DNA from 4 places in the Providencia sp. R33 genome. Region 4 is predicted to be linked to each of the others. Evidence: predicted binding sites of a transcription regulator. Region 4 holds the regulator's gene; each other region holds the start of a gene.
What was found. Region 4 encodes CRP, which controls carbon source genes, mostly activating them, when cyclic AMP is high. Its sites were predicted from a motif close to ATGTGANNNNNNTCACAT; they were not measured.
Positions count from the first base shown of each region.

Region 1: a site for CRP is predicted at 2,102-2,119, ahead of deoC (deoxyribose-phosphate aldolase). Genes of this name have one in related genera too.
Region 2: a site for CRP is predicted at 581-598, ahead of deoC (deoxyribose-phosphate aldolase). Genes of this name have one in related genera too.
Region 3: a site for CRP is predicted at 959-976, ahead of epd (erythrose-4-phosphate dehydrogenase). Genes of this name have one in related genera too.

Region 1 covers NZ_CP072453.1:4,275,093-4,279,940, reverse strand. Annotated here, with positions in the region: gene fucP (L-fucose:H+ symporter permease) at 1-1,054, opposite strand, end outside; gene rbsK (ribokinase) at 1,162-2,091, opposite strand; gene deoC (deoxyribose-phosphate aldolase) at 2,260-2,928, shown strand; gene deoR (DNA-binding transcriptional repressor DeoR) at 2,984-3,763, shown strand; gene rnz (ribonuclease Z) at 3,802-4,716, opposite strand.
Region 2 covers NZ_CP072453.1:4,383,260-4,388,107, forward strand. Annotated here, with positions in the region: gene J6836_RS20365 (NupC/NupG family nucleoside CNT transporter) at 1-364, shown strand, start outside; gene deoC (deoxyribose-phosphate aldolase) at 861-1,640, shown strand; gene deoA (thymidine phosphorylase) at 1,689-3,011, shown strand; gene deoB (phosphopentomutase) at 3,065-4,288, shown strand; gene deoD (purine-nucleoside phosphorylase) at 4,705-4,848, shown strand, end outside.
Region 3 covers NZ_CP072453.1:4,569,659-4,574,506, forward strand. Annotated here, with positions in the region: gene tkt (transketolase) at 1-672, shown strand, start outside; gene epd (erythrose-4-phosphate dehydrogenase) at 989-2,017, shown strand; gene pgk (phosphoglycerate kinase) at 2,117-3,280, shown strand; gene fbaA (class II fructose-bisphosphate aldolase) at 3,340-4,416, shown strand; gene J6836_RS21195 (LysR substrate-binding domain-containing protein) at 4,620-4,848, opposite strand, start outside.
Region 4 covers NZ_CP072453.1:4,081,082-4,085,929, forward strand. Annotated here, with positions in the region: gene J6836_RS19135 (aspartate aminotransferase family protein) at 52-1,266, shown strand; gene J6836_RS19140 (hypothetical protein) at 1,314-2,729, opposite strand; gene crp (cAMP-activated global transcriptional regulator CRP) at 2,921-3,553, opposite strand; gene J6836_RS19150 (OsmC family protein) at 3,910-4,311, shown strand; gene J6836_RS19155 (phosphoribulokinase) at 4,402-4,848, opposite strand, start outside.

The sequences.
Region 1 (4,848 bases), 190 kb from region 4:
GAATACTGACCATCACCGCAGCATAGACCGCTGTGAAGCTTGGAATAAAGGCAACATAAATTAAGAACAGCGCACCAATCACCGAGTAAATAATCAGGACTTTTTCGGCATTAAAGCGAGTCATTAATATATTGGCGATAAACTTACCGATAAAGAAACACGCAAAGCTGTACACCATGAAATTCGAGGCATCACGTTCGTTAATATCACCCATTTCCAGCGCTAAACGAATAGTGAATGACCAAACCGCAACTTGCATACCTACATATAAGAACTGGGCGATGATCCCTTTTCTAAAGCGGCTATTTTTTGCTAAATATCTTAAGGTTTCTAATGCAGTTGGGCGTTTATGATCTTGGGTTTCTGCTACTTTACATTTAGGGAATTTGGTAATGAGGAAGAGGATCATCACGACCACTAATACCATAATCATATAGCGGTAAGGTTCGAGGGTGTTTTCCAACATTGCTAAGCGAAATTCATGAATTTGCTCTGCATTCATGCTTGCCATCTGACTTTGTAAGCTATCCCCTTCAGAGAACACTAAATATTTGCCCAGTAAGATCCCACCCGCAGCACCGATTGGGTAGAACGTTTGGCTGATATTTAAGCGTAATGTAGCGTATTGTTTAGGGCCAATCATCGAGCTATAGGTGTTCGCTGCAGTTTCAAGGAAGCTTAAACCAATCGCAATGGCGAAGATTGCCGCCAAGAACATGGTATAAGTCGCCATATGAGACGCAGGGAAAAACATACTGCAACCTGCGATATAGAGAATTAACCCCACCATAATCGCATATTTATAGCTGGTTTTTTTGATCACTAAAGAGGCTGGAATAGCGATTAAAAAGTACCCGCCATAGAACGCACTTTGTACTAAAGCTGACGCGAAGTTACTGAGTTCAAAGACACTTTTGAACTGGGTAATTAAAATATCATTTAGTGCTGCGGCACATCCCCACAAAGGGAATAAGCACGATAGTAGGATAAATTGGAATAGAGGAGTCCGGCTCAGGTACCCATCAGGTAACTGAGTGATGTTCTTAATGTTCATAGTAACCCTTATATTTTTATAATTTATACCCTATGAGTTCCTATTCAGCTCTAATGGCGGATTAATACGTCAAAGGGTATTCAGCTACGTTGAGTTTTATTATTTAGCTATGCGTTTGAAGTGTTGATTTGCACAAATTCATTGAATTGCTCAACACTTGGATAAGAAGATTGAGTCCCTTTCCCTGTCACACTAAATGCAGAAAACATCACTGCTTTTTTCAGTGCTTCTTCAATATTCCCCGTGTGTACATAGTAATGAGAGAAGCAACCGATAAAGGCATCCCCCGCACCACTCGTATCGATGGCATTCACTTTGATTGCCGGTATATGTAACTCGCTATCGCGGGTCATCCACAGTGCGCCTTTTTCCCCTAAGGTCACAATGAGGTTTTTCAACCCTTTATCCAGCAGAGATTGTGCTGCACGGCGGACGTTATCCATCGTGTCTACTGGCATATTGGTTAAAATTTCTAATTCCGTTTCATTTGGGACAAAGAAATCACAGCGGCAAGCAAAATCCAGATCGAGCGAACGCTGCGCAGGGGCTGGGTTAAGCAGCACAGGGATCCCATTTTTATTACCAAATGAGATTGCGTGATAAACCGTTTCTAACTGCACTTCTAATTGCAGGACGATCAACTTACATTTTTTCAGATCTTCCGCTGCACGGTCGATATCTTCCGGTGATAAGAACTTGTTGGCCCCTTTGACTATCAAAATACTGTTAGATGAGTTTTGATTGACAAAAATCGGTGCAACACCACTGGATGTGCAAGGAACTTTTTCAACATAACGGGTGTTAATACCGTAAGATTCAAGGTTACGGATGGTGTTATCCGCGAAAATGTCATCCCCAACTTTGGTTAACATAATCACTTTCGAATTTAATTTAGCAGCGGCAACCGCCTGATTCGCACCTTTACCGCCACAACCAATTTTGAACGCGGGCGCTTCTAACGTTTCGCCTTCTTTTGGCATTTGATCGATGTAAGTGATCAAATCAACCATGTTTGAACCAATAACTGCTATATCCATGATGCCCCTCGTGTTAAATAAATCACATAATGATATGATAGTAACATTATCATGTTGCAAAAATATCATTTGTGATTAGGATCTCGAATAACGAATGATCAAGTGTTACATCTACCACATTTCCTCATTCTTTGTTGTCTATCCCACATTTATATAGGAAAGTTGAAAATGCAAGACTTAGCAAAATATATTGATCACACTTTACTTGCTGCTAACGCGACTGTCAGTGATATCACAAAATTATGTGCAGAAGCGGCTGAATACCACTTTGCTTCCGTATGTGTAAATACAGGGTATGTTCCTTTAGCTAGTGAGCTTTTAAAAAACAGCGACGTCAAAGTTTGCTGTGTGGTAGGCTTCCCATTAGGGGCTTGCTTAACCGAAGCAAAAGCGTTTGAAGCGGCTGAAGCGGTGCGTCGCGGTGCAGATGAAGTGGATATGGTGATTAACGTTGGCATGTTAAAAAGCGGCGATTTAGACTTTGTCCGTAAAGACATTGAAGCCGTATTTACCGCCTGCGGTAATGCCACATTAAAAGTAATTTTAGAAAATTGCCTGTTAACGGATGAAGAAATTACACAAGTTTGTGAAATTTGCCGCACAATTAACGTCGGTTTTGTGAAAACTTCAACAGGTTTCAGTACAATGGGTGCGACCGAACACCATGTTGCATTAATGCGCAAAGTGGTTGGTAGCGAAGTCGGTGTAAAAGCCTCTGGTGGCGTACGTGACCGTGAAACAGCAATTAAAATGATTGAAGCGGGCGCAAACCGTGTTGGCGCAAGTGCCAGTGTTTCGATTGTCACAGGAACAACAACAAAGCCGAGTGACTACTAAGTGATGGGGCGCGGTCTAACCGCGCCAATTTTGTATCTCATAAAAGGATTGTAGGGTGATAGAAACTAAACAAAAAGAACGCCTTCGCCGTTTAAGTGAATGTTTGAAACGTTCAGGACGCATTCATTTAAAAGAAGCCGCTAGGATACTCGAAGTCTCTGAAATGACCATTCGCCGAGACCTCAGTGCAGATGCAGAAGGCCCTATCCCGATGTCACTGCTTGGTGGCTACATTGTTTCTGTTACCCAACCTGCTAACTTAGTTGCCCAAGAGCAACAAGCCGATGTTTTCACGCCAGATCAAACCGAAGAACTTTATATTCCTAACCTCGCAGCCAGTATGGTGACAGAGGATGACGTTATTTTCTTCGATAATGGCATTGAAATGGCAACCTTGATTTCTCTGATCCCTGAAGAAATCAGTTTTACGGGGATTTGTTATTCCCATAACGTTTTTCTTGCCCTTAGCCAGAAAAAAAATGCCACGGCTTTGTTATGCGGCGGTGAATATCGCCCCAAAAGTGACTCATTTTACAACCCTTCTTTACCTTCCTTGCTTGACTCAATTAACCCCAAAAAAGCCTTTATTTCCGCCGCAGGTGTCCACGGTACTTATGGCGTAACTTGTTATAATATCGATGATTTACCGATGAAGAAAAAAGCGATGGAAAAATCCATTCGTAAAATTTTATTGGCGCCTTATAACTTGTTTGATGAAGTAGCGACAGCCAATATGGGGGAATTATCACAATTTGATGTGATAGTCACAAACAGGCAGCTTTCTGATGAGTATGAAACATACTGCCGCAATGGGTTTGTGAAAGTAATTTACTGAGTCAAAAAGAGGTGGCGGGCTCACCATTGCCCGCAAAATCAAATCTTCACCGTCAAATAATCTTCCGCGATTTGGGTTGCAGCAAATTCAGCTTGGCATTCTGCAAGTAGCTTTGGAATATCTTCGCTCATATAACGCCCACTTAAATGGGTGGCAATAAAACGTTTTACCCCAGCTTCACGGGCTAATTGGGCCGCTTGTACCGTCGTTGAATGGCCTCGTTCGTTGGCTTTTTCTGCAAAAGCCGCTTCTAACGTGGTTTCATGCACCATCACATCCGCATTTCTAGCCAGCTCAAACGCCAGCGGTGTTGGTTGTGTATCACCAAAAATAGCAATAACTTTACCGGGAATGGGCTCACCAAGGTAATCTGCGCCATTAACCATACGGCCATCTTCAAGGGTAATGGTTTCTCCCGCTTTGAGCGCTTGCATCCATGGGCCACGGGGAATGTTATCACTCGCTAATTTGTTCGCCTCTAACGGCCCGCTTTTGGCGTGCTCTTCAATACGGTAACCATAACATTCGACGCGGTGATCAAGGGGGTAAGCCGTTACAGTCAACTCACCATCATCAAATAATTGACCCGCTTCAATTTCAATAATTTCAAGTGGATAAGTCATATAAGACACACTGACGGACAGCACCGTTTCAATGTACAGCTTGAGCCCTTTAGGCCCATAAAGTGTTAGAGGGTCTGTCGAGCCTCCCATCGAGCGGCTGCACAATAGCCCTGGCAACCCAAAAATGTGGTCGCCGTGCAAATGAGTAATAAATATCTTCTCAATTTTGGGTGCTTTAAATGGGCTATTGAGGATGCGGTGCTGTGTCCCCTCACCACAATCAAACAGCCAATAACTTTTTCGAATGCCGACCAGATTTAATATCATACTGGTGACATTCCGTTCCTTAGTTGGTACGCCAGCACTGGTGCCTAAAAAAGTCAGTTCCATAATTCCTCTATCTATCTCTTTGTTTTATATTGCGAAGAAAAGATTCCAAAGTTTTCCAATTAGATTAACGTTGTTTTTTGCATTGCCTTTTTCTTCTTGTAATTTTCGTCGCGACAAGACCTAACATTCTTA
Region 2 (4,848 bases), 300 kb from region 4:
TGGTGTGCCATGGAGCGAAGCGACTATCGCCGGTTCATTCATCGGCCAAAAAATTGTTGTAAATGAATTTGTTGCATTCATGAACTTTGGTGAATATATGAAGGCGGATGCAGAGGTTATCGCAGCAGGTAAGCAAGTGCTGTCTGATCATACTAAAGCGATTATTTCATTTGCATTGTGCGGTTTCGCAAACTTATCATCCGTGGCAATTTTGCTGGGTGGTTTAGGCGGAATGGCACCAAATCGCCGTGGCGATGTCGCGCGTTTAGGGATGAAAGCGGTAATGGCAGGGACACTCTCTAACTTAATGAGTGCGACCATTGCAGGCTTCTTCTTGACCTTGGGTGCCGCTGCGTTAGCATAAAAGTATTGCGTAGAATTATAAGCGGGTTTATCAAACCTGTTCACGATAAAAGCGAAAGGGCGTTGCTCTTTCGCTTTTATTTTTATCGTTTATATTCATTTGCTATCTTTTATGTTCAACGGCAAAATTTCAACTATTCTTAACTTAGTCAATTAATGATTGTCTAAGGTTAGAAAAGCCATTTGAGTGAATAAATTAACAGATAGATCGGGTATAATGAGATCTTATTCACATAATTATATTTAATAATGTAACATTCAGTCGATTAATGTGATTTGTAGCACATAAAATGACGCTGTTCCATGGTCAAATAGACACTAGTAAGCTGCTAATGGAACTGCTAGTTCTCAGAGTCAAATGGCTCTAGGGCATCGTGCGGTGAGAAGGAACTCAGCTGCTCAGTTCGGAAGCATCCGGCTGGCATCTTTAAGGAACCAAGCCCGCTCGCCAACAAAGAACGTGTCGTTCTGAAGAATTAATAACGTTGGAGAGTTATATGACTGATTTAAAAGCAGCCGCACAACGCGCGCTGACCCTGATGGATTTAACCACATTAAATGATGACGACACTGATGCAAAAGTGATTGCATTATGCCATCAAGCCAAAAGCCCTGCTGGCAACACAGCGGCAATTTGTATCTACCCTCGTTTCATTCCAATTGCGCGCAAAACACTGCGTGAGCAAGGTACTCCTGACGTTCGCATCGCGACTGTAACCAACTTCCCACACGGTAATGATGATATTGACATCGCATTAGCAGAAACCAAAGCGGCTATCGCTTATGGCGCGGATGAAGTTGACGTTGTATTCCCATACCGTGCGCTGATCGCAGGCAATGAACAAATTGGTTTTGATTTAGTGAAAGCGTGTAAAGACGCGTGTGCTGCTGCCAATGTACTACTGAAAGTGATCATTGAAACGGGTGAATTAAAAGATGCTGCGTTAATTCGTAAAGCGTCTGAAATTTCAATTAAAGCGGGTGCTGACTTTATCAAAACCTCAACAGGTAAAGTACCCGTTAATGCAACATTAGAAAGCGCAGAAATCATGATGCAAGTTATCAGTGATATGGGCGTTGCAAAAACCGTTGGTTTCAAACCTGCGGGTGGCGTCCGTACTGCGGAAGAAGCTGCCGATTACTTAGCATTAGCAGGCCGAATTTTAGGTGACAATTGGGCTGATAGCCGCCACTTCCGTTTTGGCGCATCAAGCTTATTAGCAAATTTATTAAACACGCTGGGTTACGACGTTAAAAAGTCAAGCAGCAGTTATTAATTTTCGCATTATTGTTAGCCGATAAATTCGACTTTAAAGGAGTATATCGTGTTTCTGGCACAAGAAATTATTCGTAAAAAACGCGATGGTAAACCATTAAGCGAAGAGGAAATTCGCTTCTTTATCAATGGTGTCCGTGATAATTCTGTTTCGGAAGGTCAAATTGCTGCACTGGCAATGACCATCTATTTTAACGATATGACGATGCCTGAGCGTGTAGCACTGACGCTGGCAATGCGTGATTCAGGAACAGTTCTGAATTGGAAATCGCTCAATCTTAACGGCCCATTAGTGGATAAACACTCTACGGGCGGTGTCGGTGATGTGACTTCGCTGATGCTTGGCCCAATGGTGGCTGCGTGTGGCGGTTATGTTCCAATGATTTCAGGCCGTGGTTTGGGTCATACAGGTGGTACGCTGGATAAGCTAGAAGCGATTCCTAATTTCGACATTTTCCCCGATGATGTTCGTTTCCGTGACATTATTAAAGATGTGGGTGTGGCGATTATTGGGCAAACCAATTCATTAGCACCAGCCGATAAACGTTTTTATGCAACCCGTGATATTACTGCAACAGTTGACTCGATTCCGCTGATCACAGCATCCATCTTAGGTAAAAAACTGGCGGAAGGCCTTGATGCCTTGGTCATGGATGTGAAAGTCGGCTCTGGCGCATTTATGCCAACCTATGAGAAATCAGAGGAGCTGGCAGAGTCAATCGTCAAAGTAGCAAACGGCGCAGGTTGTAAAACGACGGCATTGTTAACCGACATGAACGAAGTGCTGGCATCCAGTGCGGGTAATGCGGTTGAAGTACGTGAAGCCGTGCAATTCTTAACTGGCGAATACCGTAACCCACGTCTGTATGAAGTGACGATGGCACTTTGTGTGGAAATGTTGGTTTCAGGCTCACTCGCGGCTACCCGTGAAGAAGCGCGTCAAAAACTGCAAGCGGTACTGGATAACGGCAAAGCCGCCGAAGTGTTTGGTCGTATGGTTGCAGCACAAAAAGGCCCAGCAGACTTTGTTGAAAATTATGACAAATATCTGCCAACCGCCGTGTTGAGCAAAGCGGTTTATGCACCGAAAGACGGTATTATCACGCAAATGGATACGCGTGCATTGGGTATGTCCGTTGTGACATTAGGTGGCGGTCGTCGCAAAGCCACAGACCCAATTGACTACAGTGTTGGTTTGAGTGATATCGCAGCGTTAGGTGCGAAAGTGGATACACAAACACCATTGGCAATTATCCATGCGAACAGTGAAAAAGCATGGGAAGAAGCGGCAAAAGAAGTGCGCGCAGCCATGGTTATTGGTGAAAATTCCCCTGAGCAAACGCCAATGGTTTATCGCCAAATCAGCGAGTAATACAAATAGATTTTAGTGGTATATCGTTCTAATAAATACCGCAGGAGAAAAATATGAAACGCACATTTATTATGGTTTTGGATTCCTTTGGGATCGGCGCTGCACACGATGCACATAAATTTGGTGATGAAGGCTCAAATACGTTGGGTCACATTGCAGATGCTTGCGCACGCGGCGAAGCGGATATTGGTCGTAAAGGACCTCTGCATTTACCTAATTTAACAAAATTAGGTTTAGGTAAAGCAGGAGAAGAATCAAGCGGTTCATTCCCTGCGGGTCTTGATCCTAATGCAGAAATTATCGGTGCATATGGTTATGCGAGTGAGATTTCTTCTGGTAAAGATACCCCATCAGGTCACTGGGAAATCGCGGGTGTACCTGTGTTATTCGATTGGGGCTATTTCTCTAACGAAGAAAACAGCTTCCCACAAGAATTGCTGGATACCTTAGTTAAAAAAGCGAATCTGCCAGGTTACTTAGGTAACTGCCACTCATCGGGTACGGTTATCTTAGACCAACTGGGTGAAGAGCATATGAAAACTGGGAAACCGATTTTCTACACCTCTGCTGACTCTGTATTCCAAATCGCATGTCACGAAGAAACCTACGGCTTAGACAAACTGTATGAGCTGTGCGAAATCGCCCGTGAAGAGTTAACCAAAGGTGGTTATAACATCGGTCGTGTTATTGCGCGTCCATTTGTGGGTGACAAAGCAGGTAACTTCTCGCGTACCGGTAATCGTCACGATTTAGCAGTTGAGCCACCAGCACCAACTGTTCTAAAAAAATTAGTCGAAGAGAAACAAGGTGAAGTTGTTTCTGTCGGTAAAATTGCGGATATTTATGCACATGTCGGCATCACCAAAAAAATTAAAGCAACGGGTTTAGATGCTTTATTCGATGCAACAATCGAAGAAATGAAGCTGGCAGGTGACAACACGATCGTCTTCACTAACTTTGTTGACTTTGACTCTTCATATGGTCACCGCCGCGATGTTGCAGGTTATGCCGCAGCGCTCGAGTTATTTGACCGTCGTTTACCTGAATTAATGAAACTGGTTAAAGAAGATGACATTCTGATTTTAACCGCAGACCACGGCTGTGACCCAACTTGGCCGGGTACAGACCATACACGTGAACACATTCCTGTTCTCGTATATGGACCAAAAGTTAAACCAGGCTCATTAGGCCACCGCGAAACATTCGCAGATATTGGTCAGACAGTCGCTAAGTATTTTGATTTGTCGCCGATGGATTATGGTAAACCAATGCTTTAATCCCAATACCCGTCATACTTTGAGCTGTAGCGGTGTTGGCCGCACAAAATCACCCTAATCACATACTTATGTATGCTCATAGGGATGATTTTGCTAGCCGCCTAGCTACAACCCAAATTATTTAGGGTATTAGAACAAGCTTTGCTGTCATACTTTGAGCTGTAGCGGTGTTGGCCGCATAAAATCACCCTAATCACATACTTATGTATGCTCATAGGGATGATTTTGCTAGCCGCCTAGCTACAACCCAAATTATTTAGGGTATTAGAACAAGCTTTGCTGTCATACTTTGAGCTGTAGCGGTGTTGGCTAAAACTTAAACGGCTTAGGGTTATGGGATTCTAATTCTAATAATAAGGTGGGGGATACCACCTTATTTATTTTAAAAATATTTAATCGTTTAAAGGGAAATAATCATGGCAACTCCACATATTAATGCAGAAATGGGTGATTTCGCTGATGTCGTTCTGATGCCAGGCGACCCATTACGTGCAAAATACATCGCAGAAACTTTCCTGCAAGATGTCCGCCAAGTGAACAATGTTCGTGGCATGTTAGGT
Region 3 (4,848 bases), 490 kb from region 4:
CGTAATGCTGTGCGTATGGCCGCATTGATGAAAATTCGTAGCATCTTCGTTTATACTCACGACTCTATCGGTCTGGGTGAAGATGGCCCAACTCACCAACCAGTAGAGCAACTGGCAAGCCTGCGTGTGACGCCAAACGTCAGCACATGGCGTCCGTGTGACCAAGTTGAGTCTGCGGTTGCATGGAAATATGCCGTTGAGCGTAAAGATGGCCCAAGTGCACTGATTTTCTCTCGTCAGAACTTAGAGCAGCAACCTCGTACCGCTGAGCAATTAGCAAATATCGAGAAAGGGGCTTACGTTCTGAAAGATTGCGCAGGTACACCTGAGCTTATCTTCATCGCAACAGGTTCTGAAGTTGAATTAGCGGTTAAAGCTGCTGACCAACTGACTGCTGAAGGCCGCAAAGTTCGCGTTGTTTCAATGCCATCTACAGATGCATTTGATAAACAAGACGCTGCGTACCGTGAAGCTGTTTTACCTGCAAATGTTAGCGCTCGTGTGGCTATCGAAGCGGGTATTGCTGATTACTGGTTCAAATACACTGGCTTAAACGGTGCTATCATCGGTATGCATACCTTTGGTGAATCTGCGCCAGCGGAAGAACTGTACAAAGAGTTCGGCATCACTGTAGAAAAAGCAGTTGAAGCAGCGAAATCTCTTCTGAAATAAGTGATTTAATGATGGGGTATTCATTAGTTGAATGCCCTGCATAATCTTATTTTGCTGAACAACGCCTAGCGGATCGTTAGGCGTTGTTTTTTTGTGCACTAATCGATGATTTTCTATTGCGTTCTATCATTTTATCCCTTAATCTAATTCTAGATTAGCTGAACCGTTTCAGTGAAATGAAAATCAATGAAAAAATATTTTAAAAGTGTCGGCTACAGCACACTTTTGATGTTTAACAGCTAAAATGAGCAGTAGAGTGAGTGCGACTCAGTTATCCTTAGCAACCGTGTGATTTTGCTCAGATACAAGGTGTGGAATGGCAATCAGGGTGGCAATAAATGGCTTTGGTCGAATTGGTCGAAGCGTTTTAAGAGCGTTATATGAATCGAGCCGTCGGGCAGAGATAGTCGTCGTTGCAATTAACGAACTTGCTGAACCGGAAGGCATCGCGCATTTGCTGAAGTATGATTCCAGCCATGGGCGCTTTGCATGGGATGTGAGGCTTAATGGCCCACTCTTACAGGTCGGCGATGATAACATTCGTTTATTTCACCAAACCGATATCACAGGTTTACCGTGGAAAGAACTCGGTGTTGATATCGTACTTGATTGCAGTGGTGCTTACGGATCCCGTGATGATGGCTTAATGCATATCGCGGCAGGCGCTAAAAAAGTGCTATTCTCTCATCCTGGTACTGATGACCTTGATGCCACTGTTGTCTATGGTGTTAACCACGAAAGCTTAACGGCCAAAGACAAGATAGTATCAAACGCCTCTTGCACCACTAACTGCATTATCCCAATTATTAAATTGCTTGATGAAGCATTTACGATTGAGTCAGGGACCGTTACGACGATCCACGCGTCAATGAATGACCAACCCGTTATCGATGCTTATCATAAAGATTTACGAAGAACGCGTGCTGCCAGCCAATCTATTATTCCAGTTGATACCAAGTTAGCGGCAGGTATTACGCGAATTTTTCCGAAATTCAAAGATCATTTTGAAGCTATCTCTGTCCGTGTGCCTACAACCAATGTGACAGCGATTGATTTGAGTGTTACCGTACATGACGATGTCTGTGTTGAAAAAGTGAACCAACTACTGCGAAGCGCCGCACAGGGGCATTTTCGTGGTATAGTGGACTACACAGAATTACCGTTAGTCTCGATGGATTTTAATCATGATCCACACAGTGCTATTATAGATGGTACGCAAACGCGAGTTAGCGGAAAACATTTAATAAAAACCCTGGTTTGGTGTGATAACGAATGGGGGTTTGCTAACCGGATGCTAGATACAACGCTAGCAATGGTAGCGGTCGGTTTCGACGAACAGGTTTAAACTAATTGGCTACTGACAGACAGCAGGGCATGATAACCTTTTTCGCCTCTGCCCAGTAGTTGATGGAAACTTTATAGAGAATCAACAAGAGGATTCACCATGTCTGTAATTAAGATGACCGATTTAGACTTAGCGGGTAAACGTGTTTTTATTCGTTCTGACTTAAACGTTCCTGTAAAAGATGGCAAAGTTACTTCTGATGCACGTATCCGTGCTTCATTACCAACAATCGAAGCTGCTCTGAAGCAAGGCGCTAAAGTTATGGTCACTTCTCACCTCGGTCGTCCGACTGAAGGCGAGTACAACGAAGAGTTTTCACTGCAACCTGTTGTTGACTATCTGACAGATAAAATCGATTACCCAGTTCGTTTAGTCAAAGACTACTTAAATGGCGTTGATATTGCCGCTGGCGAGTTAGTCGTTCTGGAAAACGTTCGCTTTAATAAAGGCGAGAAAAAAGACGACGAAACGCTGTCAAAACAATACGCTGCATTATGTGACGTGTATGTGATGGATGCGTTTGGTACGGCTCACCGTGCTCAAGCATCGACCCATGGCGTGGCAAAATTCTCACCTGTTGCGTGCGCAGGTCCATTGTTAAGCAATGAGTTAGAAGCATTAGGCAAAGCACTGGGTAATCCAGCGCGTCCAATGGTTGCGATTGTGGGTGGTTCTAAAGTCTCCACAAAACTGACCGTGTTAGATTCACTGTCTAAGATAGCTGACCAACTGATTGTTGGTGGTGGTATCGCAAATACCTTTATCGCAGCAGAAGGCAACAATGTTGGTCGTTCATTATATGAAGCTGACTTAATCCCTGAAGCGAAAAAATTACTGGCTAACTGCCAAATTCCAGTACCGACAGATGTCCGTGTTGCCACTGAGTTCTCTGAAACAGCAGAAGCGACCCTGAAATCAAGTACTGAAATCAAAGATGACGAGCAAATTCTGGACTTAGGTGATGAATCAGCGGAACGTCTGGCTGAGATCCTGAAAAACGCCAAAACCATTCTGTGGAATGGCCCAGTTGGTGTATTCGAATTCCCTAACTTCCGTAAAGGAACAGAGATCGTTGCAAAAGCTATCGCCGAAAGTGATGCATTCTCTATCGCGGGTGGTGGTGACACATTAGCCGCTATCGATTTATTCGGTATTGCAGACAAAATTTCATATATCTCTACTGGTGGCGGTGCTTTCCTTGAGTTCGTTGAAGGCAAAAAGCTCCCTGCCGTTGTGATGCTAGAAGAACGTGCTAAAGCGTAATTAATTGTTCATACACAACAGGCAGCGTAGGCTGCCTGTTTACCACAGGACCTTTTCACATGTCTAAAATTTTTGATTTTGTTAAACCTGGTGTTATCACGGGTGATGATGTACAGAAAGTTTTCGCAGTTGCCAAAGAAAATAACTTTGCATTGCCAGCGGTGAACTGTGTTGGTACGGATTCAATTAACGCCGTACTCGAAACGGCCGCGAAAGTGCGTGCGCCTGTTATTGTTCAGTTTTCAAACGGCGGTGCAGCATTTATCGCAGGTAAAGGTTTGAAAGCCGAAGGCCAACAAGCTGCGATTTTAGGTGCAATCTCTGGTGCTTATCATGTGCATCAAATGGCTGAGCACTATGGTGTGCCGGTTATTCTGCATACTGACCACTGTGCGAAAAAATTACTGCCATGGATTGATGGCCTGTTAGACGCAGGTGAAAAACACTACGCGAAAACTGGCAAACCACTGTTTTCTTCTCACATGATTGACCTGTCAGAAGAATCACTGGAAGAAAACATCGAAATCTGTGCTAAATATTTAGCGCGTATGGCTAAAATCGATATGACGCTGGAAATCGAATTAGGCTGTACTGGTGGTGAAGAAGACGGTGTTGATAACACAGGTATGGACAGCTCTGAGCTGTATACTCAACCAGAAGACGTTGCATACGCATACGAAAAACTGAATGCAGTGAGCCCACGTTTCACTATCGCTGCTTCTTTTGGTAACGTTCACGGTGTTTATAAACCAGGTAACGTTCAATTAACGCCAAAAATTCTGCGTAACTCACAAGACTACGTTTCAGAAAAATATAACCTGCCACACAACAGCTTAGACTTCGTATTCCACGGTGGTTCTGGCTCAAGCGCTGCTGAAATCAAAGAAGCTGTCGGCTACGGTGTTATCAAAATGAACATCGACACTGATACTCAGTGGGCAACTTGGGATGGTATTTTACAGTACTACAAAAAGAACGAAGGCTATCTGCAAGGTCAGTTAGGTAATCCAGAAGGTGCGGATAAACCTAACAAAAAATACTACGACCCACGTGTATGGCTGCGTAAAGCACAAGATTCAATGGTTGTTCGTTTAGAACAAGCTTTCAAAGAATTGAACTGTGTTGATGTTCTGTAATTAATACAGACTAAGCTTTGAATTGAAATCCCCCCAGTGAGGCAGCTTGCAGGGGGATTTTTTTATTGATTAATTGTTGGCGCCCCTGATGAAACCTTAGTTGCCATTGGTTTGATGAATTCTTTAACCAAATAGATGAGCGATTAGTCTGCCTTGTTTTTTCTCCCTGATGTAATTCAAGGTATTAAATAACGTTTCCTCGATTAACGTTGCTCCAGCTGTTGTGCCAGTTTTTTAGCGAGTTCTGCGAGGGTATCTGAGGCATTGCTATGAAAGTGCATGGCAATTTCCATTTCTTGTGCGGCAGGGAAACCGTCGTCTTCGGTTAAAATACGGTGCTGTGGCAACTTAGCACGCAGAGGGAGCAGGCTTATCCCTAAGCCATCGGTAATGGCGCTTTGGATACCCGCAAGACTTGAGCAAGTATAGGTA
Region 4 (4,848 bases):
ATTTGATGCTTATATTTTCACTTAAGCATCAGGTTAGAGCAGGTGAGGGGTATGACAGAACAACAATCAGTAAATCGGCAGACTTTTGACCAAGTCATGTTGCCTATATTTTCACCCGCTGAGTTTATTCCAGTAAAGGGCGAAGGAAGCCGTGTTTGGGATCAGCAAGGCAAAGAATACATTGACTTTGCAGGTGGAATTGCCGTTTTAGCATTAGGGCACTGCCACCCAAGTTTGGTTGCGGCCGTTCGTGAGCAAAGTGAAAAGCTTTGGCACGTCAGTAATATCTTTACCAATGAACAAGCACTTAAACTTGCACAAAAAATCACCCACGCGACATTTGCTGATCGCGCGTTTTTTGTGAACTCAGGTTCAGAAGCCAATGAAGCGGCTTTTAAACTAGCGCGTCGTTATGCCATCACAAAATACAGTCCTTATAAAACCAAAATCATTGCATTTAAGCAGGGGTTCCATGGGCGCACACTATTTACCGTTTCGGTTGGTGGGCAAGCTAAATACGCTGACGGTTTTGGGCCAAAGCCTGCGGATATTATCCATGTACCTTTTAACGACCTCGATGCAGTTAAAGCGGTGATCGATGAGAATACCTGTGCGGTTGTTTTAGAGCCCGTACAAGGTGAAGGTGGCGTCACTGCGGCTACGTCAGAATTTCTGCAAGGTGTTCGTAAGCTGTGTGATGAAAATAACGCCTTATTAATTTTCGATGAAGTGCAAAGTGGAATGGGGCGCACAGGCAAACTATTTTCTTATATGCACTATGGTGTGACACCCGATATTTTGACCACAGCAAAAGCATTGGGCGGTGGTTTTCCAATTAGTGCGATGATTACGACAGAAGAAATCGCGAAAACCATGGAAGTTGGTTCTCATGGTACAACGTATGGTGGTAACCCATTAGCTTGCGCGGTGGGCAATGCCGCATTTGATATTATTAATACTGAAGAAGTATTAAAAGGTGTCGAAAAACGTCGCGAGCTATTTGTTACTCATTTAAATAAGCTGAATGATAAATACGGCATTTTCTCCGAGATCAGAGGAATGGGGTTATTAATCGGCGCGGAGTTAGATGGCAAACTATTAAACCGCTCGAAAGATATTTTGCAAGCCAGTGCAGTGGAAGGCCTGATGATGTTAAACGCCGGCACTAACGTACTGCGTTTTACGCCTTCTCTGATTATTTCTGAAGAAGAAATCAACAGCGGAATGGCAAAATTAGAGACGGCGATTGGGAAGTTGCTGGGTTAATTTCTATATCAAAGGTGCAGAAATGATCCTCTGCACCTTTATCGTAATTAAGCCTTTTCGCTATGCTCTAAATTTTTTAGCTGATTTTTTAATTGAGTAAAACGGGTTTCTTCTTTTTTTATTTCTACTTGAAGGTGGCCTAAATCATTAAGGGTTTTCTCTACACCTTTTAGTTTAGCATCTAAATTTTTAGTGTCTGGTTTTTTATCATTTAATATTTTTTGTTTTGAATTTTCATTTAATTGGAAGTTATATTCCTTGCTAATATGCATGTCTCGTAACATTGTTGCTCTATTGATATATATTTTCCCATTAAATTGATACGTTATTTTCTTCGGTTTCACCGTAATATGTGTTTTTTTATGGTGCTCTTCTATTTTTTTTGATTTTGAATTCTCTAACTCATGACTTTTTTTATTAATAATATTATTTTTATTCTGATTCTCAGTTTCTTCTGAACTATAACCTGATTCATCGGTTGTTTCTGAATAATAGCCTGAGGAATTAGAATTTAGACTCTCATTACTATTGAAAATATTTTTTTCAGATGTGATTTTTATGGTTTTTTCTTCATTTTTTTTAAGGGCGCTGAGTTGGTTATTTAATTTATTAATAACTTCATTCATAGTTTCAATGGTAGCGCTAAATGTAGTATCTCTTTTATTAGATGGAGAGGAAATACATTCATTAATTAAATTTTGGGTGGATTTGGTATATTTAAATTTATCACCTAATTTGTTAAAATCTTTACGGGATGATATCTCTTTTTCGAGCTCGTGAATTCTATTTTTTAGGTTCTTAGCTTGATTAAATTGTTCTTTATCCTTACCTGAAAATGATATAGGAGGGTTTTTTTCTTCGTTTACTGTTTCTGCATTTTGTTTGTTAGTTTTTTGTATTTCAGTCATTTCATTTTTATTATAAAACTTAACGCTGTATAAATCTTCCTTTCTAGGGTTAAGTTTGTTTTTAACTACTAAAGCTTGAATCTTCCCTGTTGATTGTACTTTTTCAATCGAATTATAAAAGAATTGTTTTATTTTATTGATACCAAAATCGTTAATTAAAAAATTTTTTCGGTCTATGTTAATTAATTCAGCATTAGAGTTGGTGGTTTTCATAGGTGTATATTCCAGTTTAATTTTTATTGGCGTATTATTTTTTATAGTGATGTTGTTTTTAACGATATTTGATGGGGAAATTAAATCATCTTCATGATAGGTATAAGGTAATAATAGTTTTTCAACAGGTGGTGAATAGGGGAGGCGATTTAGCTCGGGTTGTGCTCTTTCTTGAAACTCACAAGTCAGAGTCGCGAAGTTTATTTTCTTATAATTCTCAGAATTGAATGTCTTAATAATACTTAAATTATCAATGATTGACGGGCTTCGGAAAACAATATTTTTATTACTTGTGTTATTCGATATTCTGGCTAATTTATTGACGTTGACATCTAATTTCACAACAAATAATCTCCTAATAATGGTTAACTCCCATTATCTTAGTTTGATTATTAGTCAGAAAAATATAAAGAAACGACACTCATTAAAAATGATATATAAAACAACCGTATTTTGGGGAAATAGCGTTATACTTAGGATATAACGCTATTCAAAAAGGTGCGCCCCACCAAGGGAGTGAGGCGAAAGGTTAATTATCGTGTACCGTAAACAACAATGGTTTTACCATGCGCGGAGATTAAGTTTTGATCTTCCAGCATTTTCAAAATACGGCCGACAGTTTCACGGGAACAACCAACGATTTGGCCAATTTCCTGACGGGTGATTTTGATTTGCATCCCGTCTGGATGCGTCATGGCATCAGGTTGTTTGGCTAGATTCAGTAACGTTTGTGCAATACGACCTGTCACGTCTAAGAAGGCGAGGTTGCCCACTTTTTCTGACGTGGTTTGTAGGCGGCTTGCCATTTGCGCAGAGAGGCGCATTAAGATATCAGGGTTAACCTGAATCAATTGACGGAATTTTTTGTAAGAAATTTCAGCAACTTCGCAGGCGATTTTTGCTCTAACCCACGCAGTACGTTCTTGCCCTTCTTCAAATAATCCAAGCTCACCAATGAAATCCCCCTGATTCAGGTAGGAGAGGATCATTTCTTTGCCTTCTTCATCTTTGATTAAAACAGCCACTGAACCTTTAACTATGTAGTAAAGGGTTTCTGCTTTCTCACCCTGATGGATCAGTGTGCTCTTGGATGGATACTTATGAATATGGCAGTGTGACAAAAACCATTCAAGAGTAGGGTCTGTTTGTGGCTTGCCGAGAACCATTAGCGTTATCCTCTGTATGTTATTGCAGCCATCCGGAAAAAGCGTACCAGAAAGGCTGGCTTTAAAGTCACTAGCTTAGCATATTAATTTGTCTTATATACCCTAAATAATAGGAAGAGCAACATTGCATCAATCGCTTTTCATGGTTAGGGTAAACAAATTGATATCAACACTATAATATAATCAAATACAACGTTGAGTTTTGATCTTAATCCTATCAACTAAGTATTGTTTGTAGCATATTCAATACAGAAAGTCTTCCCTGTATCGCTTCAGCAGAATAAAGCTGATATAACATTCATTATATCTATGGAACAATGTAGCCTTTAAATCGATTTCATTTCAAGGGGAATAAAATGGAAGCAAGAGTTAAATGGGTAGAAGGACTCTCTTTTTTAGGTGAGTCAGCGTCAGGCCACCAAGTGATGATGGATGGTAACGCAGGCGATAAAGCACCAAGCCCAATGGAGATGGTGTTAATGGCAGCGGGCGGTTGTAGCGCGATTGACGTGGTATCCATCTTACAAAAAGGTCGTAATGACATTACCGACTGTGAAGTGAAATTAACCTCCGAGCGTCGCGAAGAAGCGCCACGCTATTTCGTTAAAATTCATTTGCATTTTATTGTAACAGGGAATGAATTAACGGATAAAGCCGTTGAACGTGCGGTTCAACTTTCGGCTGAAAAATATTGTTCGGTCGCGTTGATGTTAGAAAAAACTGTGGAAGTGACCCACAGCTTTGAAATAAGAAATTAAAAATAAATTTAATTATTATTAATATATTTGAATTGAAAGATGCTTATCTTAATTAATGGTAAGCATCTTGTTTAATAATCAAAAAGCAATTTAGCTATGTTTTTGACTAATTAGTTTTTCAACTATTGGTGTCATAATTAATTCCATCGCTAAGCCTAATTTCCCTCCAGGTACCACAATAGTATTCATCGCAGAGATAAAAGAGCCTGATATCATTGATAGCAGGTAGGGAAAATCGATCTGTTCAAGCCCACGAAAGCGAATAACGATAAAGCTTTCATCTTGTGAAGGAATGGCTTTCGCTGAAAATGGGTTTGAGGTATCCACAGTCGGTACGCGTTGGAAGTTAATATGAGTACGGGAAAATTGTGGTGTAATGTAGTTAATGTAGTCACCCATCGAACGTACCACTGAATCCATTACCGCTTCTCGGGAGTGCCCGCGCTCCGTAGTGTCTCTGATGAGCTTTTGTATCCACTCTAAGTTCACGATAGGCACAACACCGACAAGTAAATCAACATGTTGCGCGACATTGTG